DNA from 2 places in the Methylobacterium sp. WL12 genome. Region 2 is predicted to be linked to the other one. Evidence: riboswitches for the same ligand, from Rfam matches in the RefSeq annotation. Region 2 holds a riboswitch; the other holds the start of a gene.
What was found. Region 2 has a riboswitch for thiamine pyrophosphate ahead of thiO (glycine oxidase ThiO). Riboswitches for the same ligand answer to the same signal wherever they lie in the genome.

Region 1 (7,597 bases), 190 kb from region 2:
CGAAGGTCTCGTGCATCATCGCGTTCATCATGCCGACGGCGTTCGGATCGATGACGCGACCGAGGCCGCCTTCGCCGCGCTTGTACAGGACCTTGCCGTCGACGCCCTTCACCCCGGCGACGACGTAGGGGATCACCCCCGTGCCGCCGTTGGCGAAGGCACCGTAGGCCCCGACCATCTCCAGCGGCGTCACCTCCGAGGTGCCGAGCGCGATCGAGCCGTTGGCCTGCAGCGGCGAGGTGATGCCGAGCCGCTGCGCCGTCTGCACCACCGCCTTGGCTCCGACCTCCTGGCCGAGGCGCACGGCGACCGTGTTGAGCGACAGGGCGAGCGCGGTGCGCAGGGTGACCGGTCCCTCGTACTGGTGCGAATAGTTCTCGGGCTGCCAGTTGCCGATCTTGATCGGCGCGTCCTCCTTGACCGTGTCCGGCGTCGCCCCGCGCTCGACCGCGGCGAGGTAGACGAACGGCTTGAACGAGGAGCCCGGCTGGCGCTTGGCCGTGGTGGCGCGGTTGAACTGGCTCTGCGCGTAGTCGCGCCCGCCGATCAGCGCGCGGATCGCGCCGTCCGGCCGCATCGAGACGAGCGCGCCCTGGCCGACGTTGTAGCGCCCGCCCTTGGCGTTGAGCTCGTCGACGAGCGCCTTCTCGGCGGTCGCCTGCAGGGTGGTGTCGATCGTGGTCTGGACGACGATGTCGCCCTCGATCGTGCCGACGAAGTCGTCGAGCACGTCCATCACCAGGTCGGCGACGTAGTTCGCCGAGCCGCCGCCGCGGCTGCTCGCCGGGCGCGCCGGCTGGGCGAGCGCGACCTTGGCGTCCTGGGCGGTGATGAAGCCGAGCTCCTGCATCGCCGCGACGACCTGGGCGGCGCGCGCCTGGGCTGCCGGCAGGTTGCGGTTCGGCGCCAGCCGCGAGGGGGCCTGGACGAGGCCGCCGAGCATCGCGGCTTCCGCGACGCTGACGTTCTTGGCCGGCTTGCCGAAGTAGCGCTGCGCCGCCGCCTCGACGCCGTAGGCGCCGGCTCCGAAATAGACCCGGTTCAGATAGAGCTCGAGCAGCTCGTCCTTGGTGTACTTGTGCTCCAGCCAGAGGGCGAGGATCGCCTCCTGGATCTTTCGCGAGGCCGAGCGCTCGGGGGTGAGGAACAGGTTCTTGGCGAGCTGCTGCGTCAGCGTCGAGCCGCCCTGGGCGACGCCGCGGCGCGTCAGGTTCTGGCCGATGGCGCGCAGGATGCCGACCGGGTCGACGCCGAAATGACTATAGAAGCGCCTGTCCTCGATCGCCACGAAGGCGCGCGGAAGGTAGGTCGGCAGCTCCTTGATGCCGACGACGCGGCCGCCGGTCTCGCCGCGGTTGGCGAGCAGCGAGCCGTCGGATGCCAGGATGGCGATGTTCGGCGGGCGCTTGGGCACCGCGAGCTGGTCGATCGGCGGCAGCTGCGAGGCGTGGTAGGCGATGAGGCCGGCGATGCCGACCACCGCCCATAGGCCGAGCACCCACCCGGCGTAGACGAGGCGCCCGAGCAGGGATCGCCTGCGGACCTTCTTGCCCCCGCTGCGGCGCGCGCCGCTTTTTGCTGCGGGCTTCGCCCGGCGGCTGCCCTTGTCCTCGCCGTCCCGAACTCTGCTCGCCACGCCGCCTCCCGGGCGATCGTCCCGCGACAGGCGCAGGTCCGCGCCGCCCCGACCTGCGCCGCGCCCTTCGGGCACGTCGAAGTTCGGTTCGCCCCGGCCGTCCCGTCCGCGTCCGTTCGCCATGCGTCCCGTCTGTCCTGAGGCCCCGTGGGCACGCGCGACGCGAAGGCTGCGCGCGGCGATCGTCGGAGGCCCGGTTCCGCACGGTAAATGCGGCGGGTTTAAGGGATGTTAACCGCCGATTTTCAGAAGTCGTTGAGGATCAGGCATTTGGGCTGGGCCGGCAGGATTCTCCCGGGATCCGCGGTGGCGCGCCGACGGTCTGCGCTCGGCCGCTTGGGGCATTTGCTAAGCCTCGGCGCGCATGATGCGCTCCGCCTCCAATCCTCGGGTGATGCCATGAGCGACAATCGACGCAACACCCCGCGCAAGGATGCCTTCCAGGTCGCGAGCCTGTTCGCCGAGAGTGGTGCGGACGCGCAGGAATGTCTCGTCTGGGACGTGTCGGCGACCGGCGCTCAGCTCGAGCTTGCGCCCGAGGTCGTCGTGCCGGACCGGTTCACGCTGCAGGTGACCGCCTACGAGCCGCCGCGGCGCTGCCGCGTCGTGCGGCGCGAGGGCCGCCGCCTGGGGGTGTGTTTCGAAGGCTGAGGCCTGAGGACGCTGCGATGGCCTCGGACGGGGCAGATCAGGCCGCCTGAAGCGCCGGCGCCTGCGAGTTCGCTGCGGTCGCGATGTGGAACGCCTTCGGACGGACGAACAGGACGCGAAGCGCGGTGCCGCGCACCGCACGCTCCAGCGCCAGCGGCACGATCACGGCGACCGCCATCACCGTCAGGCTGGCGAGCCCGACGTCGGCGATCAGCCCGGCCTTGACCAGCAGCGTCCGCGTCGCGGCCATCGGCAGGAAGAACGCCAGATAGATCACGATCGAGCGCCGTCCGCAGGCGCGCAAGGAAGTGGCGACCGGCCCGCCGGCCGCCGTCAGGAGCGCCGCGCCCGAGACGATGGCGAGGGCGCCGGCTCCGCCTACGATCAGGGCGACCACCGGCAGACTGGCCAGGGTCGGGTAGCCGGGAAGGCTCGACGGCGTGAAGGCGAGCCACGCCTCGATGCCCGCCCAGAGTAGCAGGAACGTGCAGGCGATGCGCGGGGCCGCCGCCGCCCGGTCGGCCAGGGCGAAGATGCGATCGGCGAAGACGTACCCGGCCAGGAAGTAGACGTAGCGGGCGCAGAACTCCTCCGCGAGGTAGGATGGGGTGGCGATGGGCACGACCTGCAGCAGCGCGGCGCCGGCCAGCAGCACCGCGGGCGGCACGCGACGCAGCATCTTGGTCGCGACCGAGAACACCGCGAGCAGGTAGATGAACCATAGGGTCGAGTACGGCTCGACCAGTGCGTTCAGGAGGTGGGTGGCGAAGGCGCCGGGGCCGGCCTCGCCGACGATCGCCGGGTATTTCGCCAGCGACTGGATCACGACCCAGAGCCCGTAGAAATACGCGAAGTGCACCACGCGCCGGTCGGCGAACAGGCGCCACGGGCGATCGATCACCCGTCCGAGGAACAGGCCCGACAGCAGGAAGAAGTCAGGGATGCGGAACGGCTTGGCGAAAGTCACCACCGTGTGGAGGAACCCCTCGCCCTCCATCGCCGCCCCGGTCCCCAGGGTGGAATGCATCATCACCACGAGGAGGATGCAGATGCCCTTGGCGACGTCGACCCAGGCGAGACGCAGCGCCTCCGCCGGCACAGCCGCGCCCGCCTCCCCAAACATCGCCGCCTCCCGAACGTTGCGCGGACGCAACCCTGAAGCGAGACCCGTAAAGGCCGCCTGAGCCGGCTGGCGCCATCGCGCAACATGGCGAACGAGGGGTAAACCGAGGGCGCCTGCGGGGCGGGACCAGATCCGGCGCTGGTCAGCTCTTGCTGTGGTCAGCTCTTTCTGTGGTCAGCTCTTGCGCTTGGCCGCGCGGCGGTCGCGCGTCATCCGCGTGGCGGCGTGGAAGTCATCGGGCTTGGTCCGCACCCAGGCGATGAAGCGGGCGATCTCCGGTTCGGCCCGCAGCGCGGCCACGTCGGCGAGCCGGCGTGCGAGTTCGGCTTCGCTGTGGCGGGCATGGATCGCCGAGTGGCAAACCTGATGCAGCCGGACCGTAATGCCGTGGGTGCCTCCCTTCAGCTTCGGCACGAGGTGGTGCAGGCTCGACCGGGCGCGCGGCGGGATCGGCCGCTCGCAGAGCGGGCAGATCACCGGTTCAGGGCTGCGGGCCCACGGGTCTGGTTCATCCTCGCGCCAGCGCCGTTCGCGTCGCCCCAAAGCCCCGTCTCCCTCCACATCCGCGCCCTCCAGAATATGGGATCGGCGCAAATTCGGGGCGCGGCGTCACGGCGTCGCTGCGGCGGGCGTCGGGCATGCTGCGCGAAGGGAATCGCCGAACATCGTCTCGGCCAGCCGGTCTCGGGTACCGAGCACCGAGACGTGGTCGCCCGCCACAGACTCGAAGCGCGCGCCCTCCCCCGCCGCCGTCGCAAGCCGGCGCCCGAGCTTCACCGGGACGACGCCGTCCTCGGTGCCGTGGACGATCAGCACCGGGCCGCCGGCCCGGGCGATGCGCGCGTCGGAGCGCCAGGTATCGCGGAGGAGGAAGGTCGGCGCGTAGGGGAAGGCGAGGCGGACGATGCCGGGCAGCGAATCGAAGGGCGCCTCCAGGTAGAGCCCGAGATGCGGCACCCGCTCGGCCACCGCGACCGCGACCGCCGCACCGAGGGAATGGCCGTGCAGCAGGATCGGGGCGCCGGGCGCGCGCCGTACGGCTTCGGCCACCGCCGCGAGCCCGTCGGCGATCAGCCCGTCCTCGCTCGGCGCGCCGGTCGAACCCGGATACCCGCGATAAGAGATCGCCAGCACGCCCCAGCCGGCGGTGGACCAAGGAGGGGCGGAGAACCGCGCCGCGGCAGGCTCGGGCCGCGAGCCGTTGCCGTGGAAGCTGACCACGACGCCGCATCCCGGCCGCGGCGCGCGCCACAGGGCGTGCAGGCGCTCGTCGTCGGCGGTGAGCAGGGACAGGGCTTGCGTGCCCGGCGGCACAGGCAGCCGCGCCCGCGGGCCGGCGATGAAGGCGCCGGGATAGATCAGGCTGCGCTGGAACAGGCCGAGCGCCCCGAGCATCAACGCGAACAGGCCGAGCGCGGCGGCCGCCAGGACGAGCAGGATTCGCATGGGGCTCCGTCGCGTTTCCCGCGGGACCCTACACCGATCCGAGACGACGTCGGCATCCGTCCGTTTCCGCCTGATCCGGCCGGCGCATTGACAAAGTCCGGCGGCCCGCGGAGATTCGAACCATTCCGAGGGGGGCCCCACGACCGGGGGCTGAGAGTGGACGCGACGTCCTGACCCTTGAACCTGATCCGGCTCGTACCGGCGGAGGGACGGGAACCTGCGGCGCCTCATCCGGCGCCCGCCGCTTCATCGCATCTCCGTCGCGGCGCGCCGCATCGCCCCAATGCCGGGAGATCCGACGATGAATGCGCCCGTCCTGTCCAAAGACGTCAAAGGTAGCCCCGAGACCGTGACCACGGGTCCGGTCACCGGTTCGCACAAGGTCTACGCGAGCGTGGCCGGCCGGGAGGACATCCGGGTGCCGTTCCGCGAGATCGTGCTCACCGACCCGAACGAGCCGGCGGTGCGGGTCTACGACCCGTCCGGCCCCTACACCGAGACCAACGCCCGCATCGATCTCGCCAAGGGCCTGCCGCCGGTGCGCGACGCCTGGATCGCCAAGCGCGGCTACGCCGCCGTGCAGCCGCGCGTCGTCAAGCCCGAGGACAACGGGTTCGTGCCCGCCGACAAGCTCGTGGCCCCCTGCCCCGCCGAGCGGACCATCCGCAAGGCGGAGCCCGGCCAGATGGTGACCCAGTACGAGTTCGCCCGCGCCGGGATCGTCACCGAGGAGATGATCTACGTCGCCCACCGCGAGAACCTCTGCCGCGAGCAGATGCTAGACCGAGCGCATGCCGCGCTCGCCGACGGCGAGAGCTTCGGCGCCTCGGTGCCGCCGTTCATCACCCCCGAATTCGTGCGCGACGAGGTCGCGCGCGGCCGGGCGATCATCCCGGCCAACATCAACCACACCGAGCTGGAGCCGATGGCGATCGGCCGGAACTTCCTGGTGAAGATCAACGCCAACATCGGCAACTCGGCCGTGACCTCCTCGGCGGCGGAAGAGGTCGAGAAGCTGGTCTGGTCGATCCGCTGGGGCGCCGACACGGTCATGGACCTCTCGACCGGCCGCAACATCCACAACATCCGCTCGTGGATCATCCGCAACTCGCCGGTCCCGATCGGCACGGTGCCGATCTACCAGGCGCTGGAGAAGGTCGGCGGCGACCCGCTCAAGCTCGACTGGGAGGTGTTCAAGGACACGCTCATCGAGCAGGCCGAGCAGGGCATCGACTACTTCACCATTCACGCGGGCGTGCGCCTCGCCCACGTGCCGCTCACCGCGCGGCGCGTCACCGGCATCGTCTCGCGCGGCGGCTCGATCATGGCGCGCTGGTGCCTGGCCGGGCACCGCGAATCGTTCCTCTACGAGCGCTTCGAGGAGATCTGCGACATCTGCCGCGCCTACGACGTCTCGTTCTCGCTAGGCGACGGCCTGCGGCCCGGCTCGATCGCCGACGCCAACGACGCGGCGCAGTTCGCCGAGCTCGAGACCCTGGGCGAGCTCACCAAGATCGCCTGGAACAAGGGCTGCCAGACCATGATCGAAGGGCCAGGGCATGTGCCGATGCACAAGGTCAAGGTCAACATGGAGAAGCAGCTCGCCGAGTGCGGCGAGGCGCCGTTCTACACCCTCGGTCCGCTGACCACCGACATCGCGCCGGGCTACGACCACATCACCTCCGGCATCGGCGCGGCGATGATCGGCTGGTTCGGCTGCGCGATGCTCTGCTACGTCACGCCGAAGGAGCACCTCGGCCTGCCGAACCGCGACGACGTGAAGACCGGGGTGATCACCTACAAGATCGCCGCGCATGCCGCGGACCTCGCCAAGGGCCACCCGGCGGCGCAGCTGCGCGACGACGCCTTGTCGAAGGCGCGCTTCGACTTCCGCTGGGAGGACCAGTTCAACCTGGGCCTCGACCCGGACACGGCCCGCGCCTACCACGACGAGACCCTGCCCAAGGACGCCCACAAGGTCGCGCATTTCTGCTCGATGTGCGGGCCAAAGTTCTGCTCGATGAAGATCACGCAGGACCTGCGCGCCGAGGTGCTGGCGATGGAGGCTGCGGGCGAGGTGCTGAACACCGCACCGATCCTGACGAGCGCCGAGCGCGAGGCCGGGATGGCGGAGAAGTCCCGCGAGTTCCTGGCCGAGGGCGGCAAGCTCTACGTCGACGCCGCCGAGTAGCAGTATGGGCGAACGGTCCGCTTCGACCGTTCGTTAAAAGTCTTCCGACATCGTTGCCGGTCCGTTCAACCTGGCGGACGGCAACGGTGCAGGGGACGCAAGTCTTAAGGTCTCCTTCACGCGGCGGACCTTTGCTGGACCTCATCAGCAATGTGATGAGGAGCGTGCCATGCGCGTATCCGGCCCGAGTCCGATAGCCTCCACTCCGCCGCCCTCCCCCGCCCCGGCGGTGGCGGCGAACGATCCGCGGGCGGCACCCAGCCCTCCGCTCGATCCCGCAGTCCGCCTCGACATCCGCGTCGACGGCCGGTCTCCCGCAGCTGTCCAGAATCCGAAGCCGGTCGAGACACCGCCGGCCGGGAAGACCGAGCGTCGGGTGACCGTCGACGCCGACACGAAAAGCATCGTCTACCAAGTCATCGATTCGAGCTACGGGAACGTCGTCGTCCAGTTGCCTGATCCGGCGGTCCTCAAGAGCCGTGCCTACGCGGAAGCCGCGGCGGCCAAAGCCCAGGCCGAGCGGCCCGTCGACCGCACCGCCTGAGGCGCG
Region 2 (7,597 bases):
AAGCAGTTCTATCACTGCTTCTCTTCCGGCAAGCATGGCGACATCTTCAGCTTCTTGATCGAGACCGAGGGCCTGAGCTTCCCCGAGGCCGTCGAGCGGCTGGCCGGGGAGGCCGGCGTGTCGCTGCCGGCGCCCAGCGCCGACACCCGCGAGATGGAGACCAAGCGCCGCGGCGCGATCGAGGTGATGGAGTTGGCGACCGCCTGGTTCGAGGAGCGGCTGGCGTCCCCCGCCGGCGCGGCCGCCCGCGCCTACCTCGACCGGCGCGAACTCGGCCCCGAGATCCGCAGCCGTTTCCGCCTCGGCTACGCGCCGGCCGACCGCTACGGCCTGCGCGACCACCTCGCGGCCAAGGACGTCGACAAGGCGCTGATGGGCGAGCTCGGCCTGCTGGTGACGGGCGAGGACATCGCCGTGCCCTACGACCGCTTCCGCGACCGCATCATCTTCCCGATCGCGGACGTGCGCGGCCGGGTGATCGCCTTCGGCGGCCGCGCGATGCAAGCGGACGCGAAGGCCAAGTACCTGAACTCGCCCGAGACGCCGCTCTTCCACAAGGGGCAGGTGCTCTACAACCTGAACCAGGCGCGCAAGGCCGCCCACGATCGCGGTACGATCATCGCCGTCGAGGGCTACGTCGACGTGATCGCGATGACGTTGGCGGGGCACGCAAACACCGTTGCGCCGCTCGGCACCGCGCTCACGGAAGAGCAGCTCGGCCTGCTGTGGCGGCACGCCGACGAGCCGGTCCTGTGCTTCGACGGCGACGGCGCCGGGCAGCGTGCCGCGTTCCGCGCGCTCGACGTCGCACTGCCGATGCTGGAGCCGGGCCGGTCGCTGCGCTTCGCGACGCTGCCGGAGGGCCAGGACCCCGACGACCTGCTGCGCTCTGGCGGCGCGGCGGCGATCGACAAGGTGGTCGAGGCGGCCAAGCCCCTGGTCGAGGTGCTGTGGAGCCGCGCCGTCGAGACCGGCTCGACTGACACCCCGGAGCGCCGCGCCGGCCTCGCCAAGACCCTGCGCGGACTGATCTCCGGCATCCGCGACGAGACGGTGCGGAGCTATTATCGCGACGAGATCGAGGAGCGCCTGCGCGGTCTCTCGCCCCGCAGCGCGCCTCAGCAGCGCGGCGCCTACCAGCCGGGCGGACGGCAGAATACTTACCTAAGGAAGCCTCGCCCCGGCGATCCACCGCCGTCGCCGCGGCTCACCGCCGGGCCGAGCGCCGGGCTTGCCCGCTCCAACGGGTTTTCCGGCAGCGGCAGCTCCCGCGAGGCGATGATCGTGGCGAGCCTCCTCGTCCACCCCGAGCTGCTCGGTCTCGAAGCGGAGGACCTCGCCGCCCTCGATCTCGAGGATCCGGATGCGGTGGCCCTGCGCTCGCTGCTCCTGGACCGCGCGGCCGACGCCGCCGACCCGGACGTGGCGGTGGTGGAGAACCGCCTGGCCCGGGCGGGGCTCGAGGCGGCGAGCGCGCGGCTCGCCGCGCGGGTGCGCCCCGGCGACCGTTGGGCGCTCGATCCGCATGCCGACCTGGTCAAGCTGGAAGACGCATTGCGTCAGGCCGTGATCTTGCACCGCAAGGCCGGCGCGCTAAATAGCGAACTCCGACAGGCGGAACGTGCGCTCGTCGAAGAAGAAACAGAGGCGAACTTCGCTTGGCTGTGCGACGTCAAGGAGCGCTTGGCGGTGATCGCGGGAGCGGAGACCGAGGCGGACCTGCAGGACACGAACGACTCGACTGTGTCGTAGGGCCTGTGCGATGGCGGAATACGAAGCGCCTTCGCGGCATGGTTAACAATCGGTCAAGCGTCTCGCTTGCATACCGAGTCCGAGCTACGACGCGGTCGAAGTGATTCGTCCGGGTTCCACACGCATTGCGGCGCCGACGGCGCGGCGTGGCCGAGAGGCCCCCGCATCGTGCCGCGCCGAAACAATAGGCTGATCATGGCGACGAAGGCAACGGAACGGGACGAGACGGACACCGCTCCGGCAGAGCAGACCGATGGGCCGCTCCTCGACCTGACGGATGCTTCGGTCAAGCGGATGGTGAAGCTCGCCAAGAAGCGCGGGTACATCACCTACGAGGAGGTCAACGAGGTCCTGCCCGAGGGGCAGTCCGACCCCGACCAGCTCGAGGACGTGCTGTCCCAGCTCTCCGAGATGGGCATCAACGTCGTCGAGGCCGAGGAGACCGACGAGGCCGCCGCCGACAAGCCCGCCAACGGCGAGGCGTCGGAGGACGAGGAGGGCGCCGAGGGTACGGAGGTGGCCGAGGTCGCCCCGACGCGCGCCGTCGCGGTCGTCACCGCCACCAAGGAGCCGACCGACCGCACCGACGACCCGGTGCGCATGTACCTGCGCGAGATGGGCTCGGTCGAGCTGCTGTCGCGCGAGGGCGAGATCGCCATCGCGAAGCGGATCGAGGCCGGCCGCGAGGCGATGATCGCCGGCCTGTGCGAGAGCCCGCTGACCTTCCAGGCGATCATCATCTGGCGCGACGAACTCGTCGACGGCAAGGTGCTGCTGCGCGACATCATCGACCTCGAAGCCACCTATGCCGGCCCCGACGGCAAGAACCCGCAGATCGCCGAGGGCGCGACCGAGGGAGAGGAAGCCGAGGCCGAGACGCCGGCGCCCGAGGGCGGCGACGACGACGACGACATGGAGAACAACGTCTCGCTCGCGGCGATGGAAGCCGAGATCAAGCCGCGCGTGCTCGAGACGTTCGACGCGATCGCCAACAACTACCGCAAGCTGCGCAAGCTCCAGAACGAGGAGACCGCGCGCAAGGCCGGCAACGAGAAGACGACGCCCGCCCAGGAGAAGAAGCAGGCCGAGTTCAAGGACACCGTCGTCGCCGACGTGAAGTCGCTGTCCCTGAACAACAACCGCATCGAGGCCCTGGTCGAGCAGCTCTACGACATCAACAAGCGCCTTATCTCGCATGAGGGCCGCCTGATGCGCTACGCCGAGAGCCACGGCGTCGCCCGCGACGAGTTCCTGCGCCACTACCAGGGCTGGGAGCTCGACCCGAACTGGATGACCCGCGTCGGGACGCTCGGCGGCAAGGGCTGGAAGAACCTCGTCGAGAAGGGTTCGAAGCAGGTCTCGGACCTGCGCGAGCAGATCCTGACGCTCGCCTCCGAGACGGGCCTGGAGATCGGCGAGTACCGCAAGATCGTCAACATGGTCCAGAAGGGCGAGCGCGAAGCCCGCCAGGCCAAGAAGGAGATGATCGAGGCCAACCTCCGCCTCGTGATCTCGATCGCCAAGAAGTACACCAACCGCGGCCTGCAGTTCCTGGACCTGATCCAGGAGGGCAACATCGGCCTGATGAAGGCCGTCGACAAGTTCGAGTACCGCCGCGGCTACAAGTTCTCGACCTACGCCACCTGGTGGATCCGCCAGGCGATCACCCGCAGCATCGCGGATCAAGCGAGAACCATCCGCATCCCGGTGCACATGATCGAGACGATCAACAAGATCGTCCGCACCTCGCGCCAGATGCTGCACGAGATCGGCCGCGAGCCGACCCCGGAGGAGCTGGCCGAGAAGCTGGCCATGCCGCTGGAGAAGGTGCGCAAGGTCCTTAAGATCGCCAAGGAGCCGATCTCGCTCGAGACGCCGATCGGCGACGAGGAGGATTCGCACCTCGGCGACTTCATCGAGGACAAGAACGTCGTCCTGCCGATCGACGCCGCGATCCAGTCGAACCTGCGCGAGACTACGACGCGCGTACTCGCCTCGCTCACGCCGCGCGAGGAGCGCGTGCTGCGCATGCGCTTCGGCATCGGCATGAACACCGACCACACCCTCGAAGAGGTCGGCCAGCAGTTCTCGGTGACCCGCGAGCGCATCCGCCAGATCGAGGCGAAGGCCCTGCGCAAGCTGAAGCACCCGAGCCGGAGCCGGAAGCTGCGGAGCTTCCTGGACAACTGAGCGGCCGATCCGCCATGACGTGTTGCGCCGACTCGTGTCGGCGGACCACGTCGTCGGCGGCCCGAAGCCTTGCTTTGGCGGTCCGCGAACCCACCTTGGCCGTATGCTTGAGCGTCGCCAGCATCCACCCGTGCCGCCGACCGCCGCAGCCGACGGCTCGGAGGCGGACGACGTGCCGTTCGGCGCGCTGCAGGAATGCGTCGCGATCCGCGACTGGTTGCTGAGCGAAGGAGCGCGCCTGCCCGAGCCCGACGACCTGATCGCTGGCTTCGCCGAGCGCCTGAACCAGGTCGGCGTGCCCGTCGATCGGACCTCGACGGCGATCGACACGCTGCATTCCGAGTATTCCGGCATCGGGCGCATCTGGACGCGCGAGGCCGGCACCACGGTGCGGTTGTTTCCGCACGGCGAGGCTTCCGAGCGCGCCTACGCGGCGAGCCCGTTCCGGAGGGTGCACGAGGACGCCGCATGGCTGATCCTCGATCTCGCCGACACGCCGGACGACGCCTACTCGGTGATCCCCGACCTGAAGGCCGCCGGCTACACCCACTACATCGTCGTGCCGCTGTTCTTCACCAACGGCACCCATAACGGCATCACCTTCGCGACCCGCGACCCGGACGGGTTCCGCGACGAGGACGTCGCGATCCTGCGCTTCGTCATGCCGGCGCTCGCCGCGGTGATGGAGATGCGCCTCGTCACCAAGCAGCTCGACACGGTGCTGCGCATCTACGTCGGCGACGAGCCGCACCGGGCGATCCTGTCGGGGGACATCCGTCGCGGCCAGGTGAAGCGCATCCGCTCGGCGATCCTGTTCGCCGACATGCGCGACTACACCCGCATCTCGGCGGACATGACGCCGGAAGAGGCGGTGGACCTGCTCAACATCTTCTTCGACTGCCTGGTCCCGCCGATCGAACGCGAGGGCGGCGAGGTGCTGAAGTACCTTGGCGACGGCCTGCTCGCGATCTTCCGCGAGCCGGGCGACGACCTCGGCGGCGCCGCCAAGGGTGCGCTGACGGCGGCGCAGGGCGCACTCCAAGCGCTGGAGGAGGCCAACACCCTTCACCAGTTCGCGGTGCCGATGATGGCCGGCATCGCGCTCCACCACGGCGAGGCCGCCTACGGCAACGTCGGCTCGGGCACGCGGCTCGATTTCACCGTCATCGGCCGCGACGTGAACATGGCGAGCCGCATCGCCCGGCTCAACAAGACGCTGGGCGAGCCGCTGCTGATGTCGAAGCCCTTCGTCGACTTCCTGTGGGGCGATCCGGTGCCGCTCGGCGAGCATGTCCTCGACGGCTTTTCCGAGCCGATGATGGTCTACCGGCCGCGTCCGAAGCCGCATCGCCGCCAGGGCTGATCTCAGCCCCGCAGCGTCAGCGTGCCGCCGGCGATGCTGAAGTCGCGCACCCGCTTGAGGAACGACATCCCAAGCAGGTTCGTGCCGAGGCCGCCGCCGGGCACGACCACCGCTTCGACGTCGCGCACGGTGACCGGCCCGATCCGGATCATGCCGATGCGCACCGGGGCGACCCGCACAACGCCGTTGGCCGTCATCACCGATTGGGTGAAGTCGCGCGGCGTGAGGACGAGGCCGAGACGCGCGGCCGCCTCCTCGGTGAAGCTGCACGCGGTGGCGCCGGTGTCGACCATCATCCGCAGCGAGCGGCCGTCCACCAGGGCGTCGGCGAGGAAGTGGCCGCTGCGGTCCGCATTGAGGGCGATCGCACTCGGTGCCGAGGAGGATGGCGGCGCCGCGGGCGCCGGTCGCGCGTCGGCCTTGCGGTGAGTCAGGCGGTCGCCGACCCCGCCGAGCACGCCTGCGGCGAGGCCGGCCCCTACGCAGAGCAACAGGATCGTCCGCAACGCCAACCTCCGCGCCCCGAGGGGGACCGGCGGAGACCACCACGGAACCGGTGAACGATACGTGGCGCCTCGCGCGTACCCGGCGGAAACCCGCCGCCTTTCGTGCCGACAGGGTTTCCGAACCGTCTCGGCATCACGACGACAGACGGCGACCAACCTGCGCGCTCGCCCTTTTGACGGGGTTGACCGGGCCGGCCAGTGGGACCACATCTGCGGTGTTCCAGGGAGATCCCCGGCAAGGGGCTGAGAAACCGCTGGCAGGTTCGCAAGGGCTCGCGGCGCGGAAATCCTTCGAACCTGATCCGGTTCACACCGGCGTAGGGATTGGACCGTGGGCGTCATCCTCGTGGACGGATCGCACCAGCTTCTCGAAGGAAGCGTCAGGCCCGGTCTCTGCGACACCACGCGGAGGATCTTTTGGGTCGTCACCCAGCATCACCGATCGGGGTTCGCCGGACGAACGGCGGCACGAACCCGTCCGTCACGTTGCCCGTCCGCGCCGACGTCGCCATCGTCGGCGGCGGCCTGATCGGGCTGTCGATCGCCTGGCGCATCGCGCAGTCCGGTCGGTCCGTCGCGGTCGTCGAGCGCGAGACCATCGGGTCCGGCGCGAGCCTCGCCGCCACCGGCATGCTGGCGCCCGCGGCCGAGCACGAGCCCGGCTCGGACCCGCTGCTCCCGCTCGCCCTCGATTCGCTGCGGCGCTGGCCCCGGTTCCGCGACGAGCTCCAAGCGGCCGCCGGCCACGACATCGATTACCGCGAGGACGGGACGCTGGTATTGGCCATCGGCCGCGACGAGGTCGAGCGCCTGCGCTTCCGCTACGACCTGCAGCGCCGCTCGGGCGTCGCCGCCGAATGGGTCGCGGGCACCGAGGTCCGCCGCCGCGAGCCGGCCCTGCGCCCCTCGGTCACCGCCGGCGTGTTCTGCCCGCTCGACCACCAGGTCGATCCCAGCCGGGTGATGGCGGCGCTCGTGCAGGCCTGCCGTGGCGCCAGCGTGGCGCTCGTCGAGAACAGCCCGGTCGTCGCCCTCGAACGGACATCCGGGCGCGTCACCGGCCTCCGCACCGCCAATGGCGTTCTGCAGGCCGACACCGTGATCCTGGCGGCCGGCGCCTGGAGCGGGGAGGGCGGCCTGCTGCCCCAAAACCTCGCCCTGCCGGTCCGCCCGCTCAAGGGCCAATCGTTGGCGCTGAAGACGACCGCGCGCACCGGCACGCTGTCGCACATGGTGTGGACCGAGCAGGTCCACATGGCACCGAAGGGCGACGGCCGCATCGTCGTCGGCGCGACGGTGGAGGATTGCGGCTTCCGCCCCGGCGTCACCGCCGGCGGGCTCTACGCTCTTCTGGAGGGCGCGCGGCGCGTGCTGCCCGGCATCGAGGAGATGGAGGTCGAGGCGGTGTGGAGCGGGTTCCGCCCGACCTCGGACGACGACGCGCCGATCCTGGGCGAGATCGCCCCCGGGCTGGTCGTCGCCACCGGCCATCATCGCAACGGCTACCTGCTCGCCCCGGTGACCGCCGACGCGATCGCTGCCCTCGTCACCACGGGCGCGATGCCGGCGGTGGCCCGGGATTTCTCCCTCGCGCGGTTTACCGCAAGCCAGGACGTGAGGGCTTCGGCATGAGGCTGACGGTGAACGGGCAAGCCCGCGAGATCGAGGCCGCCGACCTCGCCGCGTTGTTCGCGCACGCGGCGGAGGAGACCGGCAGCCCCGATCCGCAGGGGGTCGCCATCGCGGTCAACGGCCGCGTCGTCCGCCGTCGCGATTGGGAGCGTAC

Region 1: another riboswitch for thiamine pyrophosphate. It lies ahead of thiC (phosphomethylpyrimidine synthase ThiC); the one in region 2 lies ahead of thiO (glycine oxidase ThiO).

The regions. Positions count from the first base shown of each region.
Region 1 is NZ_VRUW01000001.1:223,878-231,474, forward strand. It holds gene FV226_RS01095 (transglycosylase domain-containing protein) at 1-1,759, opposite strand, end outside; gene FV226_RS01100 (PilZ domain-containing protein) at 2,036-2,287, shown strand; gene FV226_RS01105 (acyltransferase family protein) at 2,325-3,410, opposite strand; gene FV226_RS01110 (HNH endonuclease) at 3,585-3,953, opposite strand; gene FV226_RS01115 (alpha/beta hydrolase) at 4,020-4,856, opposite strand; TPP riboswitch at 4,975-5,083, shown strand; gene thiC (phosphomethylpyrimidine synthase ThiC) at 5,158-7,047, shown strand; gene FV226_RS01125 (hypothetical protein) at 7,217-7,591, shown strand.
Region 2 is NZ_VRUW01000001.1:30,744-38,340, reverse strand. It holds gene dnaG (DNA primase) at 1-1,752, shown strand, start outside; gene rpoD (RNA polymerase sigma factor RpoD) at 1,948-3,942, shown strand; gene FV226_RS00150 (adenylate/guanylate cyclase domain-containing protein) at 4,046-5,305, shown strand; gene FV226_RS00145 (TIGR02281 family clan AA aspartic protease) at 5,308-5,811, opposite strand; TPP riboswitch at 6,025-6,153, shown strand; gene thiO (glycine oxidase ThiO) at 6,298-7,443, shown strand; gene thiS (sulfur carrier protein ThiS) at 7,440-7,597, shown strand, end outside.